DNA from 2 places in the Cupriavidus sp. Agwp_2 genome. Region 1 is predicted to be linked to the other one. Evidence: predicted binding sites of a transcription regulator. Region 1 holds the regulator's gene; the other holds the start of a gene.

Region 1 (7,659 bases):
GATGGTGGATGTGGATGTTCCTGCTGACCTGCATCTTCGGGCTGGTCTACCTGGTGTTGTATCCGGGCCTGGGTTCCTACGCCGGCGTGCTGAAGTTCTCGACGCAAGACGAACTGGCGGCGCACCGTGCCGCGCAGGAGAAGATGCAGAACGAGATCTACGCCAAGTACCTGAAGATGGACGTCAAGCAGGTGGCGGGCGATCCGCAGGCGCGCGAGATCGGCCAGCGTCTTTTCCTTAACTACTGCGCGCAATGTCATGGTTCGGATGCGCGCGGCAGCCGCGGGTTCCCCAACCTGACCGACGGTGACTGGCTGTATGGCGGCGAACCCGAAACCATCCAGCAGACAATTTCCAAGGGCCGGAATGGTGTGATGCCGCCGTTCGCATCCACCATCGACGGCAAGCTGGCTGGCGACGTGGCACAGTATGTCCGCGCGCTGTCGGGACTTTCATCGGACCCCATCCGCGCCTCGCGTGGCGAGAGCACCTTCAAGTCGACCTGCGCGGCTTGCCACGGTGCCGGCGGCAAGGGCAACCAGGCATTGGGTGCGCCGAACCTCTCCGACAACGTGTGGCTGTATGGCAGTTCGGAAGCCAGCATCGTCGATGCCATCCTGAAGGGGCATAACAACCATATGCCGGCACATGAAGAGATCCTGACGCCAGAGCGGATCCGCATGCTGACGGCTTATGTCTGGGGCCTGTCCAATACCGGCGGGGGTGCCGGCCAATGACAGGCGACTCATCTGCGCGGGCGCGGGCCGCCCGCAGGAGAAACCATCCATGAACGCACCCGGGACCGAAGAAGTGGCCCGGGCGGCCGACCCCCAGCGGTCGGCCGCTGCGCCTGCCGAGACCTCGGATGAAACACTGTACGAGGTCCGCCGCAAGATCTATCCGCGCTCGGTCACGGGCGCATTCTCCAGTTGGCGCGTCTGGCTGGTCCTCTTCACCCAGCTGATTTACTACGGCACGCCCTGGCTCCAGTGGAACGGACGCCAGGCCGTGCTGTTCGACCTTGGCGAACGCAAGTTCTATATCTTCGGGCTGGTGCTGTGGCCGCAGGATGTCATCTACCTCGCCGTGCTGCTGGTCATTTCGGCGCTGGCGCTGTTCTTGTTCACGGCAATTGCCGGGCGGCTGTTTTGCGGCTATGCCTGTCCACAGACGGTCTATACCGAGATATTCATGTGGATCGAGCGGCGGATCGAGGGCGACCGGATCGCGCGCATCCGCCTGGATGGCGATCCCTGGAGCCTGCGCAAGCTGCGCCTCAAGGCCACCAAGCACTTCCTGTGGGTACTGATCGCCCTGTGGACTGGGTTCACCTTCATCGGCTACTTCGCGCCGATTCGTGAACTTGGCGGCGAGCTGGCGAGTTTGTCGCTGGGCCCGTGGCAGACGTTCTGGATGCTGTTCTACGCGTTTGCCACCTGGGGCAACGCGGGCTTCATGCGCGAGCAGGTATGCAAGTACATGTGCCCGTACGCGCGTTTCCAGAGCGTGATGGTCGACCGCGACACCTATGTCGTTACCTACGACATCGGCCGGGGCGAGCCGCGTGGCAGCCGTTCGCGCAAGACCGATCATCGCCAGGCGGGCCTGGGCGATTGCGTCAACTGCAGCATTTGCGTCCAGGTGTGCCCGACCGGCATCGACATCCGCGACGGCCTGCAGTATGAATGCATCGGCTGCGGTGCCTGCATCGACGCCTGCAACCAGGTCATGGACAAGATGTCCTATCCGCGCGGCCTGATCCGGTACACGTCGGAAAATGCCATGCGCAAGGCGCTGTCGGCGGCAGCGTCGCGCAAGCGCTTGATGCGCCCGCGTGTCATCATCTATTCGGTGGTGTGGGTTGCGCTGCTTGCGGGCTTCGTCGCTTCGATCGCGCTGCGCACGCCGCTGAAGGTGGACATCATCCGCGACCGCGGCGCGTTGGGCCGGGAAGTCGAGGGCCGCTGGATCGAGAACGTCTATCGCCTGCAGCTGATCAACACGACTGAAGGGCCGATGCACATCAGCGTGCGAGCCGACAGCGACGAGTTGAAAAACCTGACGGTCGAATACGACAAGCAGGCCGAGTCGCTGGCGCCGACGTCGAACCGGCTGTTGCCGATCCGCATACGCGTGCCGATCGAATACGCCGCGCAAGGCACGCACAAGATCAGCGTGACGGTGACCAGCGAAGCAACTGAGCGGGGCAGCGCCGAGATCCGGCAAACCACCAGCTTTATCGTGCCGCGCGACCTGTGACGCCAGGCGCTCGGTGCAGAACTTAAGGGGGCATGATGAATCAGCAAGGCAATCCGTGGTGGAAAGAGCCGTGGCCGTGGCTGTTGATGAGCGGCCCGCTGGTCGCGATGGTGGCGTGCGGCGTCACCATCTGGCTTGCGTCGTCGCATCCTGACATGCCGGTGCAGGGCGCGGCGCGTCATGGACTGGTGGTCGAGAAGGCGGAGGCAGTGCGGCCTCAGCCGAGCGCAGCGAGGCAGCCATGAGGTTGCGCTGGCTGATGTGGGTCTTGTGGCCGGGGTTCCTGATGGCGGGCTTCGCCACCGCGACGGTGTTCTCGGTCGTGGATCCCGGCGACCTGAAGTTCTTCGGGCATCCGATCGAGGCGTCGCGCGAATCGATCTATACGATGAGCTTCCTGCTGGCGTGGATATTCTGCGCGCTGTCCAGCGGGCTGACGCTGTACACGATGCCGACGCGACTTAGCGATACCGACGAGCTGGAGTGAAGGGGGATGCTTGCGCCGCCCTGTGCGGCGCAAGCGCAATGCGGTGTGGTGTGGTGTGGTGTGGGAAAGGGTCAGCAGCTGCGGCTGTAGAGCTGCTTGATGCCGGCGAGATCCACCAGCTTCACGTGGCGCTGGCGAATCTGAATCAGGCCGGCTTCAGCGAAGCGCGAGAACAGGCGGCTGACGGTTTCCAGTTTCAGGCCCAGGTAGCTGCCGATTTCCTCGCGGCTCATGCGCATCACGAATTCGGTCGACGAGTACCCGCGTGCCGAAAGGCGCTCCGACAGGTTGATCAGGAACGCGGCCAGGCGCTCTTCGGCGCGCATCGAGCCGAGTGTCACCAGCATCAGCTGGTCGTGCGTGATTTCCTTGCCCATCAGCCGCAGGAACTGGTGCTGCAGCGAAGGCAGGTCTGCGGACAGGGTCTGGAGGTCACCAAGGCGGACTACGCAGACTTCGGTATCTTCCAGCGCGGTCGCGTCAGAGGCATGCTGCATTTCCCCCAGGCCGTCGAGTCCGACGATCTCGCCTGGCAGATGGAAACCGGTAATCTGTGAACGGCCGTCTTCGGTCGTGACGTGCGTCTTGAGCGTGCCGAAGCGAACGGCATAAACCGCGGTGAGGGGATCGCCCATGCGATACAAGGTCTCACCCTTATGGACCCGGATGCGTTCCTGCACCAGCGTGTCCATCTTGGTAAGGTCTTGCTGGGACATGCCAACCGGAAGGCACAGTTGCCCCATCGCGCATGTGGAGCAACGGGGCGACATTTCGGTGATTGGAATGGAGGTAAGCAATTGGAACCTGCAAGATTGGATGCGAGGGCGCGATCAGGACATTTTACCGTGCGATGTGATGCGGCAGGGAGCCAGATTTGACATTTGGTGTGCTAATTAGCGTTTTTATGCTGGCATTGCTGGGCGGCGTGCACTGTGCAGCAATGTGTGGCGGCATCGCGCTGGCAGTCGAACAACCACGTGGCAGCGTTGCGGCCATGACCTTCGTGCGCAGCCGTGCTGCCTGGGTCGGCGAGTTGCTGGCAATGCACCTGGGCAGGATTTCGACCTACATGATGCTAGGCGCGCTACTGGGCGCGATCGGCGCCGGCGCGTGGAAGCAGGATTACCTGCCGTTGCAGCGCTGGCTGTTCGGTGCCGGCAGCGCGATGCTGCTGTGGTCGGGCTGGCGCCTGCTGCGCGGCAATGCCTTTACCGTGGCATGGCTGGAGCGGCTGGCGGCGCGGGCTGGCAGTGGCGTGGCGCGGCAGTTGGGCCGGCTAGGCGGCAACATGCCCGCGTTCGTGCGTGCGCATGGGGGCCTTGCCAGGCGCTACGGGGTTGGACTGGCCTGGGGGCTGGTGCCGTGCGGCATGGTCTATGGTGCGCTGACGCTTGCGCTGCTCGCCGGCAATGCCGGTTCCGGCGCACTGGTGATGGGCGTGTTCGGCGTCGGCACGCTGCCCAACCTGATGGTGCTGTCGGGGCTGTCCGGCTACCTGCGCAGCCTGTCGCGGCAGCGCGCGGTGCGGGTGGGCGCGGGCGTGGCGGTCATGGCGTTCGGGGCCCTTGGCCTGGCGCGCGCGGTGTTGCTGCCACATTCGCTGGCAGAGCAGGGTTTCTGCCTGGTCTTTTGAGGCGCATGGGGCGCGCGGCGCAGCGAATGATGGTTGCGGGCAAGGGCGGGAATGCCATACAATCGCCAACATTGCGGTATCGCGCGGTGTTTTGTAAGCAACGGCGAGCAGCGCCAAGCGGCCTTCCTACCAGAAGGCACGCCCACGGCGGCGGGAAGCGTTGGTGGTTCGATGCCCGGCCCGGCCCGCGGTCCATCCGGTTCAAAAGATCAAAGCCCGGCTGGCACTGCGGTGTTGGAGATGCCGGCCTTGCTCCCGATACCCGTTTTTCTTGCGTCCGAGGCGTTCAGTTCGCCGACAGCAGCGTCCGGTTTTCGGATGTGCCACGCAAGAGGTTCGCTGACCGGCCCATGGCGGCATGCGAACGATCTCCTGCCGGAGTGACCCGGCAACTCGATGCAAAGAATGGAAGTGCACGGCTTGGATGCAGCAGGTATCCGGGTGAGCTGCGCAATGAGATGGCGATGGCATTGGCGTCGCTGTATCCAAAATCTCCGGTGCCCCGGATCCGTCCGGGAGCAGGTGCAAAGACAGGCTGCACACCATCAACATGAATACCCAAGAGGCGAAGATCGTCCTCGAGACGGCGCTGATCTGCGCGCAGGAACCTTTGCGCGTCAATGATCTGCGACGGCTGTTCGCCGACGATGTCGGCGCGGACACCGTCCGCGTGCTGCTGGAGGAGTTGCGCCAGGACTGGCGCCCGCGCGGCGTGGAGCTAGTGTCGCTGGCCAGCGGCTGGCGCTTCCAGAGCCGCCCCGAAATGCGCGAATACCTCGACCGCCTGAATCCTGAAAAGCCGCCGAAATATTCGCGCGCCGTGATGGAGACGCTGGCGATCATCGCTTATCGCCAGCCGGTGACGCGCGGCGATATCGAGGAAATCCGCGGCGTGACGGTTAGTACGGAAGTCATTAAGAAGCTGGAAGACCGTAGCTGGATCGAGGTGATCGGCCACCGCGACGTGCCGGGCCGGCCGGCCCTGTATGCCACCACCAAGGCCTTCCTGGACGACCTCGGGCTGCGCACGCTGGACGAGTTGCCGCCGCTTGAAGATGCCCAGGCGCAGGCGCAGGCAACGCTGCTGGATCAGCAGGCCATCGATTTCGAGGCGCTGGCGGCAGGCAAGCCCGGTAGCGCCGATGAAGAGGCGTTTGCCGAGCCGGCGGGGGGCGAAGCATCCGCCGCCGGCGAGCCCGAAGTCACGGACGCCGGCCAGGCATCCACAAACGGCGAAATCGCCAACGGATTCGACCTGCAGCCGCACCAGCATGGGGCTGAGGAAATGGGCGCCGAAGGCGAACCGAACGAACCTGCCGACCCGGCCGAATCCGATCCGGACGGGGCGCGGGGAGAGCTGTTGGAAGACAGCGCCCCGCCGCACCCGAGCGAGCACGACGAGCGCGTGCCGAACTGAACAACATGCAACATCCGATAGTGAATACCTTGTCTGATTCCGTTGAGCAAGACGCCCGCAACGCGGGCGCACCCGCCGATTCCGGCGCCGCAGAACCCGGATCGGGCAGCGAAGCCGCGCCCCGCCGCAAGGGGCTGCGCCGTGGGCTGAGGAACCTGGTGGCGTCCCGCCGCCAGGCGGCGCAAGACCGCGATGCCGGTCGCGCCGAAGGCGCCGAGGCCGGTACGCCCGGCGACGCCGCGGAAGCGGCCGCCGCGCCGGCGGCGGCCGGCGGGCGCGGTGCCCAGCGTGGCCGCGGCAAGCGCAAGCCGGCGCAGGGCGATGGCGGCCAGCCGGCGCAGGCTCCGGTGGACAAGGCGCACAAGGCTGAACGGGCTGAACGGGCTGAAAGGACCGAGAAGGCCGAAAGAGCCGAGAAGGCAGACAAGGGTGAACAGGCGGGCCGCAAGCGTAAGCCCAGCCCGCGTGGCGTCAAGCCTGCCGCGCCGGTCGAGGGGCAGGGCGCTGCCGGCCGCCAGCCGCAGGGCCGCCGCAAGGATGGTGCCAGGCCGCAAGGCCAGCGCAAGGGCCAGGGCGGCGCCGACAAGGCCGCGTCCAGCAGCGAGGACCTGTTCCGCTTCGTGATTTCCGAGCAGTACGACAACGAAGACACGGTCATCCCGCGCACCAAGGCCAAGCCGGTGCGCGAACTGTCGGCCGAGGACGATGCGCCCAAGCTGCACAAGGTGCTGGCTGAAGGCGGCCTGGGCTCGCGCCGCGAAATGGAAGAACTGATCCTGCAGGGTCGGGTCTCGGTCAACGGCCTGCCTGCGCATATCGGCCAGCGCATCCTGCCGGCCGACCAGGTGCGGGTCAACGGCAAGCTGATCCACCGCAAGGTGTCGACCAAGCCGCCGCGCGTGCTGCTGTACCACAAGCCGGCCGGTGAAATCGTCAGCCAGTCGGACCCCGAGGGCCGTCCGACCGTGTTCGACAGCTTGCCGCGCATCAAGTCGGGCAAGTGGGTTGCGGTCGGCCGGCTGGACTTCAATACCGAGGGCCTGCTGATCTTCACCACTTCGGGCGATATCGCCAACCGCTTCATGCATCCGCGCTACGGCGTCGAGCGTGAATACGCCGTGCGCACGCTCGGCGAACTGGCCGAAGCCGACCGCCAGCGCCTGCTGCACGGCATCAAGCTGGACGACGGCGAGGCCAACTTCCTGCGCATCGCCGATGGCGGCGGCGAGGGTGTCAACCAGTGGTACCACGTGGCGCTGACCGAAGGCCGCAACCGCGAAGTGCGGCGCATGTTCGAGGCGGTCGGCCTGACCGTGTCGCGCCTGATCCGCACGCGCTACGGCCAGTTCCTGCTGCCGCGCGGCCTTAAGCGTGGCCGCTGGCAGGAAGTCGAGCCCAATGACGTCAAGGCGCTGATGACTGCGGTCGGCCTGAAGGTACCGGGCAAGGCCGAGCAGTCGGGCAAGGGCGCGACCAAGGTCGGCGGACGCAAGCAGCGAACCGAAGCCGCGATTGCCGGCATGCCGATGCACACCGGGATGGATGGCCTGCCGCGCTACGAACAGGGCGGCGCCCGTGGCGGCAGCCGGGGCGGCCAGCCGGACCCGATGAAGACGTCGATGGGCTATATCAGCCACGGCCCCACGCTGCTGACCTCGCATGCGGCCAATCTCGGCGGCGGCCGCGGCCCCGGCACGCGCCAGGCGCGCGGGGGCGGTGGCACCGGCCTCGGCGGACAGGGCAAGCCGCCACGTCGTGGCGGTGGCGAAGCAAACGGAAATGTCATGCCGAAGGCCGCGAAGCCGGGCGGAAACCGCACCCAGCGCGGCGGCGGCGGCGGCGGCGGCGCCGGTGGTGGTGGTG
Region 2 (7,659 bases), on a different replicon from region 1:
CATGGTCGCATCGATGGCCATCGGGCTGTTGAGGTACACCGACACGTCGGGGATTCGCTTGAGCTCGCGCAGGCGGTGCAGGCAGTAAAGCAGGCTCTGCGTGCGCCCCACCGCGAAAGCGGGGATGATCAAACTGCCGCCGCGGCCAATTGTCCGGCTGACTATCTCGCCGAGCACATCGAGTGGGTCGTCGTCCGGATGCCGCCGGTCGCCGTAGGTGGACTCCACCAGCAGGTAATCCGCCTGACGCACCATTTCCGGCGCGCGCATGACGACGTCCTGCTGCCGCCCGAGGTCGCCTGAGAAGACGATGCGCTTGCCGTCGACGAACAACGTGACAATAGCTGCCCCGATGATATGTCCGGCCCGGGCAAACTCGGCCTCGATGCCGGGCGCTACCTGGAAGCGCTTGCCGAACTGCATCGGCTGGAGTCGCCGCATTGCTCGTTCAGCGTCGGCGGCCGTGTAAAGGGGCAATGCGGGGCGATGACGCGAAAAACCCTTGCGGTTCGCGTAATCGGCGTCTTCTTCCGCCAGGTGGGCGCTGTCTGGCAGCAGGATGCCGCACAGCTGCGCGGTGCCCATTGTGCAGTACACGCTGCCGCGGAAGCCGTTCCGCACCAGCAGGGGCAAATACCCGCTGTGGTCGATGTGGGCATGGGTCAGCACCACGGCGTCGAGCTTGGCCGGATCGAGCGGCAGTGGGTCCCAATTGCGCAGGCGCAGGGTCTTGTATCCCTGGAACAGGCCACAGTCGACCATGACCTGTTGACTGCCGGTATCGAGCAGGTACTTGGAGCCGGTGACCGTATCGGTCGCGCCGAGGAATTGCAGTTGCATGCTGGTGTCCTTTGACGCTTGCGCGAAGCCGTTGGTCCCGCCACGGGTGCCGCTGGCCGATACAGCCAGTCTAGGTGGGGGAACCGAGTGGTGGTTGATACGGATCAATCATGCGGACATGCGAATACCTACGCTTGAACAGTGTCCCGCCCCGCCCGCCCCACGTGGCGTCCACGCAGGGCCAACAGCAGTGCGCACCGTGGCTCCGCGCGGAGCAGATCTTGGGAAACGTCATGCAAAATCGCTCCAACGCGTTGCAAAAGGCCTGCCCCCAACCCAGGATTTCATCGTCCCGCGTCCGGCGTTGAGCCATGTCAACCCGAATTCACCATCACCATCTACTCTGATTAGAGCGAATCTTAAGATGGGACTTGGGTCGATCCTTCTCAGGAGACATCTCATGTATAAGCGCATCTTGCTTGCCGTGGACGGCAGCCGCTCCTCCGACCTGGCGCTCAGCCAGGCGATCGCCATCGGCCGGGCCACCAATGCCGAAGTCAAAGTGCTGTACGTGGTGGACGACAGCGACATCTATTTCGGGACGGGCTCTTTCGACCCGCACGAACTGGTCAGAGAACTGGTCTCTCATGGCCGCAAGGCATTGGATGCGGCCACTGCCCGCCTTAGCGAAGCCGGTATCCGCTGCAACGCACAACTGGACGAGAAGCCCTTGGCCCCAGGCCGGATCTCGACGACCATCGTCAACGAAGCAAACACCTGGAATGCCGACATGATCGTTTTGGGGACCCATGGCCGGCGCGGCGTTAGGCGCGTGCTGATGGGCAGCGTGTCAGAAGGCGTCCTTGCGCAGACCACCAAGCCGGTGCTGCTGGTCCGTAGCGAGATCGAAGGCTGATTGCGCCATGCCGCCGACCATGCGAGCGATGCTGTTCGAGGGGGCGGGGCTGCCCTTGCGCCTGCTGGACGTCACAGTGCCCGAGCCAGGGCCGGGCGAGGTCCGCATTACCGTGGCCGCCTGCGGCGTGTGCCGCACCGATCTGCATATCGCCGACGGCGACCTGCGCTATCCCAAGCCTGCGCTCATTCCGGGGCACGAGATCGTCGGCACGGTCGAATCGTGTGGCACCGGTGTCACCGCGTTCAGGCAGGGCGACCGTGTCGGCGTGCCATGGCTGGGCCATACCTGCGGACAGTGCAGCTACTGCGTGCGACATCACGAGAATCTCTGCGACGCGCCGCAGTTCACCGGCTACACGCGTGACGGCGGCTACGCGGAGTACGTGGTGGCCGACAGCCGCTACTGCTTCAGCATTCCCGCCGCCTATGACAACGAGCACGCCGCCCCACTGCTCTGTGCCGGCCTGATCGGCTACCGCACGCTGCGAATGGCGGGTGAAGCGCGCCGCATCGGCATCTACGGCTTTGGTGCGGCAGCCCACCTGGTGACGCAAATCGCCGTGGCGCAGGGCCGGGAGGTCTATGCCTTCACCCGCACGGGCGACAGCGCTGCCCAGCAGTTGGCACACCAGTCTGGCGCATGCTGGGCCGGCGCCAGCGACCTCGATGCACCGGTACCGCTGGACGCGGCACTGATCTTTGCCCCCGTGGGCGCGCTGGTGCCGCGTGCGCTGCGCGCCATCGACAAAGGCGGCATCGTCGTCTGCGGCGGCATCCATATGAGCGACATCCCGGCTATGCCCTACCAGTTGCTGTGGGAAGAGCGACGGCTGTGCTCCGTGGCCAACCTCACTCGGGCCGATGGCGACGCGTTGATGGCGATCGCGGCCCACACGCCGCTACAGACCCATATCACCACCTATCCGCTCGAACAGGCCAACGTTGCCTTGGTCGACCTGCGCGCGGGCCGCCTCGCCGGCGCCGCCGTCCTGACTATCCATCCCTGAGTCTTTTCCGCCGCCTGCAGCAGGGATGCCAGGGAGAACGCTTGATTTGGCTGAAGGCCGGCACGCAAGTGCCTAGCATGCACTCGTGGTTTCGTGTGCTTGGACGACCCGACAAGATTTCAGCCGACAAGCTTTCAGGAGAGGAACAAAAACCGCCGGCGTCTCCCTTTTCGGGAGGCTTTCAACGGCGCTTACCGACCACATTGAGAATGCGTTCGCCCTCTCTGGTCAGGCGAAATTGCCTCCGATCAGGTCTCGAGGTCTCGAGCTGCGCCAGCTGGCGCTCAACGAGTGCACTGATGTCAGCGGGGTCCAACTCGCGGGTATGTTCCGAATCGCTGAGAATCATCAGCGCTGCGAGCTCGTGGGGGCTTAGCATCTCTGTCTCCCGCAGAGGTTGACGATTACGCGTGCGGCGCTGCATGACGGAGCAGCATGGGCCACGCGTTGCAGCAACCGAATTTTAGGGGCCACTATGTCGGGTCGTGGCCCTGACTGCGGATCTTTTGAGGTAGGTCAAATCGGCATACCGTTTGGCCAAGGTTAGGTCCTGCCGCTCGCGAAAAGGAGGCTCGCGCTTGATGTACTGACGGCCCGGTCGACATAAGATTGCAGGCGAAGGGCGTTTACTAAACCACGTTTTTTCAGTTTCTGGTCTGCGCTGCCTGCCTACAGGTTGAGAAATAAGAGATTTGGCGCGGCGCAGCAGTCCGGCAAATCCGGATTGGGTGTGAGGACCGGCTGGTGCCGGTGGAGTGGCGCGCCGCTGAAGGCCTGCCGCTGGTAGCCGTCCAGCGCGAGCGCGGCTGGACGAGCTGCTGTTCGTGATCATCCTGGACTGACAGACCGATGCCGGCCATCCCCAGCGCAGGCTGGTTAAGCGAGATCGGCAGGCGCGTCATGCTCGCCTGGAATGGCAGCCGCGAATCCGCCCGGGCGATCCATGACGCCTCACGTCGATGAACGTCCCGGCGCTTTTCTCGCACTAGTCTTCTGCGCACAACAGGGCGATACCTCAGCCGTGCCTGGGCAGGCCACGCCCGTTGATCTGAAACAAGAGTCGATCTCGCCTGCCGCCTAGACTGATTTGTAGCTTCTGCGAGAGGGCGATCATGGCTTACGACAGCATCCTGGTGCATCTGGACAGCAATCCGCAGGCGCTGCAGCGGCTCGAAGTGGCGGGGCACATTGCCGCGGCTAACCAGTGCCCGCTGATCGGCATGTACGCCGGTTTCGTTCTCGATCCGGGCATCTACCTCACGGAGGGCGCGCAGCAATTTGTGGCGGACGACCTGGCCCGGCGCAACAAGGTCAGGGAAAACGTCCGGGTGCAGTTTCTTGCTGCGACTCAAGCACTGCCGGTGCGCGCCGAGTGGCGCGCGGCAGAGCGAGAGTCCGTGGTGACAGTGCTGCGCGAGGCTCGCGAGGCCGGACTGATCGTTGCCGGCCAGTACGACGCCGACAACACCGAAGGCCCGGTGGCTCGACAGCTGCTGGAATCGTTGCTGCTGGAGACCGGCCGTCCGACGCTGGTCGTGCCGTGCGCCGGCAAGTTTCCCACCGTGGGCACGCGGGTTATCGTCGCGTGGAATGGCAGCCGGGAGGCGGCGCGGGCGCTGCACGATGCTGTGCCGCTGATGGCCGGTGCCCAGGCGCACATTCTTTGCGCACACACTGCGGCCAAGGAGGCAAGAGCAGACGCCACCCCGGTCGGCCACGCCGCGCGTGTGCTGGAGCACCACGGCGTGGCCGTGGAAATCGAACACGGTCCCGGCGGTGCTGACCTGACCATCGGCGAGCTCCTGCTTTCGCGCGCGGCGGATTTTAATGCCGACCTGATCGTGATGGGGGCCTACGGATACGCTCGCATGCGCGAACTGGTGCTTGGCGGCGTCACGCGTACGCTTTTGGACTCCATGACGGTACCTGTGCTGTTCTCGCGCTGAAGCGAAGACAGCCCAGACTGGAACCGGTTACTGCCATGAAAGCGCTTCAACGGTCTCGCTATAGCGCCTGCCCTCAGCGATGCAGCGTCGGATTGCTTTTTTGCATCGTCTGCAGCGCTTGTGCCGGCGCGCCCAATTTTCTCCGCCCTCCCAAGCTGCGAGCGGACCAAGCCGTGCGGGCGAGCATCTCGGCGCGCGTTGTGCCGCATGCCCTTGCTCAGGCGGAGGCGCTCTGATGGACTACCGGACGATCGTTGTCGAGCTTGGGACAGACGCCGGTTGCGTCGCCCGTATCCGCATGGCTGCGGACCTGGCTTCCTGCTTTGGGGCGCATATCATTGGTGCCAGCGCGACTGGCCTGCGCATCGATCCCGTGCGTGGCGCCGGCGACGATGCGGCGCGGTACGCAGAACTTGCGCGCCGCCGCCTGCTGAGCCAAATCGCGTCGTACCGGGAGTTACTGGGCAATACGTTGGCTGATGCCACACCCGCGATCACATTCTCGCATCATGTCGTGGCAGAGGAGACCGGCTGGGTCCTGGCACAGGAGGCGCGCGTGGCCGATATCGTCCTGCTCGCGCGGCCGGCCACCACAGGGGGAGTCGTGCCATCGCTTACGGCCGAGGTGGCCGAATATGTGCTGCTGAATGCGGGGCGGCCGGTGGTCGTCCTGCCTAACGAGGTCCGCCGCCTGCATGGCGGCCACGTGGTGATTGCATGGGACGGTCAGCGCGAGGCCGCTAGGGCGGTAGCCGATGCGATGCCCCTGCTCCTTCGCGCCAGACAGGTAACGATACTTGGAGTCTGGGACCGGGCCGGCAGGCCAGATGCGAAATCGGAGCCGGTCGCGGGGCTGCGTCATTACCTGCAGCGTCATGGCATCGTTGCTGCCGTGCGGACCGAGCAGACTTCCTTGCCCGTTGGTCCGGTTATCTGCGATGTGCTCGGGGAGCTTGCCGCGGACTTCCTGGTGGCGGGGGGCTATGGGCACTCCCGCATGCGGGAGCTTGTGATCGGCGGGACAACGCGGACGTTGATGCGCCACGCCGAAGTTCCTGTTTTGTTCTCACACTAACAGCAGGCCTCGCAGGCAACTGCAATGGTGCAACCGATAGCGTCAGGGCGCTAGATCGGCGGCGCCGCAAAGCTCCAACCTGCAGGTTCACCAGCGTCAGGCCGTACTCGAACTTACGGTTTAGATGGGCACTGGCGGTGCTCTGCACCGTTCGGCGCACGATGCCGTGGCAGGCGGCCGACGAATCAGTTCAGTCTCCCAGCGAGCCAGACCACGGCGAGGTAAGTCAGCACGTGCGCGTACTGGTCCACGCCAAATGCCCACCAGTACTGCGGCAAGTTTGGCGTCAAATTGGCGCGTCGGCCGAGGCGCACCTTCCAGTGGTCGACCATGTAGTGGACGACGGCGTCGAAGATCCCCAGCCCGAGCCAATGGGTTACACCAAAGCCGCCGAGCAGCACAGCAGTACACAGGCCATGTAGCCCCGCGTGGGCATAGCCACCCGGGCTCCGGAAGTCACCCTTGCCGGCCAGCATCCAGCTCGGCTGCCACAGGAAGTCGCACACGAGATGCTTGGTGAACAATGCGAATAGCAGCAGTAACGCCATGGCCCGCTCTCCACCCAACGCCATGCCAGACCGCACGCCGCAGTGACGGCACCGCGCTCTGGCTTTTCATTATCAATGAACAGTAAAGAGTAAGACCACCATAGCTGCCACTGAAATCGATGCTGGCAGCAACATGCGTGGCGCTATTCAGGCCCTCGACCCGGGAGAACGCTGTGTGTCCGTGACCGAAGCGCCATCTCTTTTTTGCGGTGCACAAATTTTTTTTGGAACGATCCCAACTATGGACAGGTGGACGACTTTGAATTTGATGCCTAATTCGCACAAGCGCATGCCACCATTCTTGCTGTACGCCTTCTTAGGTCATCTTTCGCATGCTGTCGCGCTTTGCTGGGATGGCCAGACGCGGACCCCAAAGCCGGTTGCATGCGCTGTTCTTCGCGGTCTCGCTGTCGGCGACGCTCTAGTCATCGTCGACCTGGAACTTCCACGGCTAGGTTTGATCCGGGTTACCGCCTTCGACGAAGTGTTGCAGCAGGTACGCATACCATGAGACAAACCTGCAGTGTAGTGCAGTGCATCGGTCGTGATTTAGAGTTCTGAGCGTTCGTACCCGGGAGCGTCGAAGCGGATCAAGACGCTGGTGGTCTTCGCCGGCCCGTGCAAAGCCCGCGTCCTCCCGATGGCGCCCATTGACGTTGATCAAAGGGCTGCGCCGGCTCGCTGCTATCTTGAAACGAAGCACCGCCTCACAAGGATTGCACCCCCGACCACTGCATACTATCCAACGGCCGTGTCGCGCCGAGGCATAGGCGGGAGGAAAGCAAGGTCGATGAGTTCCGGTCCGGTCATGTTCGGCGCTGGCTACGTCTCACCCGGGTGCAAGGTGGAAGGCCTCTGATGAGCCTGATCTACGTGGTTGTCTGGCTGGTCGCAGGCCCGCTTTGGTGGAAGCTGCTTCGGCACGTTTGAGACGGCATTGGCAAGGAAAAGAGCCGGACTCCTGATTGGGGGCTAGCTCCTGACACCAGCAATCCGTTCCCCATTTGGCCGATAAGCAACGCCTGCTGGCGCTGTTTGATTCCGGAGAATTATCATGGTCATGACCGCGATGTCGCTCGCGCCCACGATCGTTTCACGAACGTACTCTGTCGGTCGCGCCCTTCTTGGCTCCCTTTTTTTACTTTCCGGACTCCTGAAGATTGGCAGCTTCGCGGCCTATTCTGCGTGGATTGCCAGCGCTGAGCTACCGACTCCGGTCTTGCTGTTGGTGCTAACCATCGTGATTGAAATTGGTGGTGGGCTAACCCTGATTTCGGGCTGGAACGCACGGTTGGGCGCGTTGCTTCTTGCACTGTTCCTGGTGCCCACGACCATCATCTTCCACGGCTTCTGGCGCGCCGATCCGGCAGACTTCCTGAATCAGC

What was found. The regulator FNR, encoded in region 1, switches genes on or off when oxygen is low (the NO sensors DNR and NnrR bind a similar motif). The targets are predictions, from matches to a motif close to TTGATNNNNATCAA.
Region 2: the regulator FNR is predicted to act here: its motif matches at 3,749-3,762, upstream of LPA45_RS32480 (universal stress protein).

Annotation. Positions count from the first base shown of each region.
Region 1 is NZ_CP088083.1:2,247,393-2,255,051, reverse strand. Features, by position in the region: gene ccoP (cytochrome-c oxidase, cbb3-type subunit III) at 1-737, shown strand, start outside; gene ccoG (cytochrome c oxidase accessory protein CcoG) at 787-2,259, shown strand; gene LPA45_RS10590 (FixH family protein) at 2,295-2,504, shown strand; gene LPA45_RS10585 (hypothetical protein) at 2,501-2,746, shown strand; gene fnr (fumarate/nitrate reduction transcriptional regulator Fnr) at 2,818-3,543, opposite strand; gene LPA45_RS10575 (sulfite exporter TauE/SafE family protein) at 3,621-4,379, shown strand; gene scpB (SMC-Scp complex subunit ScpB) at 4,930-5,796, shown strand; gene rluB (23S rRNA pseudouridine(2605) synthase RluB) at 5,802-7,659, shown strand, end outside.
Region 2 is NZ_CP088085.1:466,908-474,566, forward strand. Features, by position in the region: gene LPA45_RS32465 (MBL fold metallo-hydrolase RNA specificity domain-containing protein) at 1-840, opposite strand, end outside; gene LPA45_RS32470 (universal stress protein) at 1,241-1,696, shown strand; gene LPA45_RS32475 (zinc-dependent alcohol dehydrogenase family protein) at 1,704-2,705, shown strand; gene LPA45_RS32480 (universal stress protein) at 3,818-4,651, shown strand; gene LPA45_RS32485 (universal stress protein) at 4,887-5,726, shown strand; gene LPA45_RS32490 (DUF3307 domain-containing protein) at 5,912-6,274, opposite strand; gene LPA45_RS32495 (DoxX family membrane protein) at 7,329-7,659, shown strand, end outside.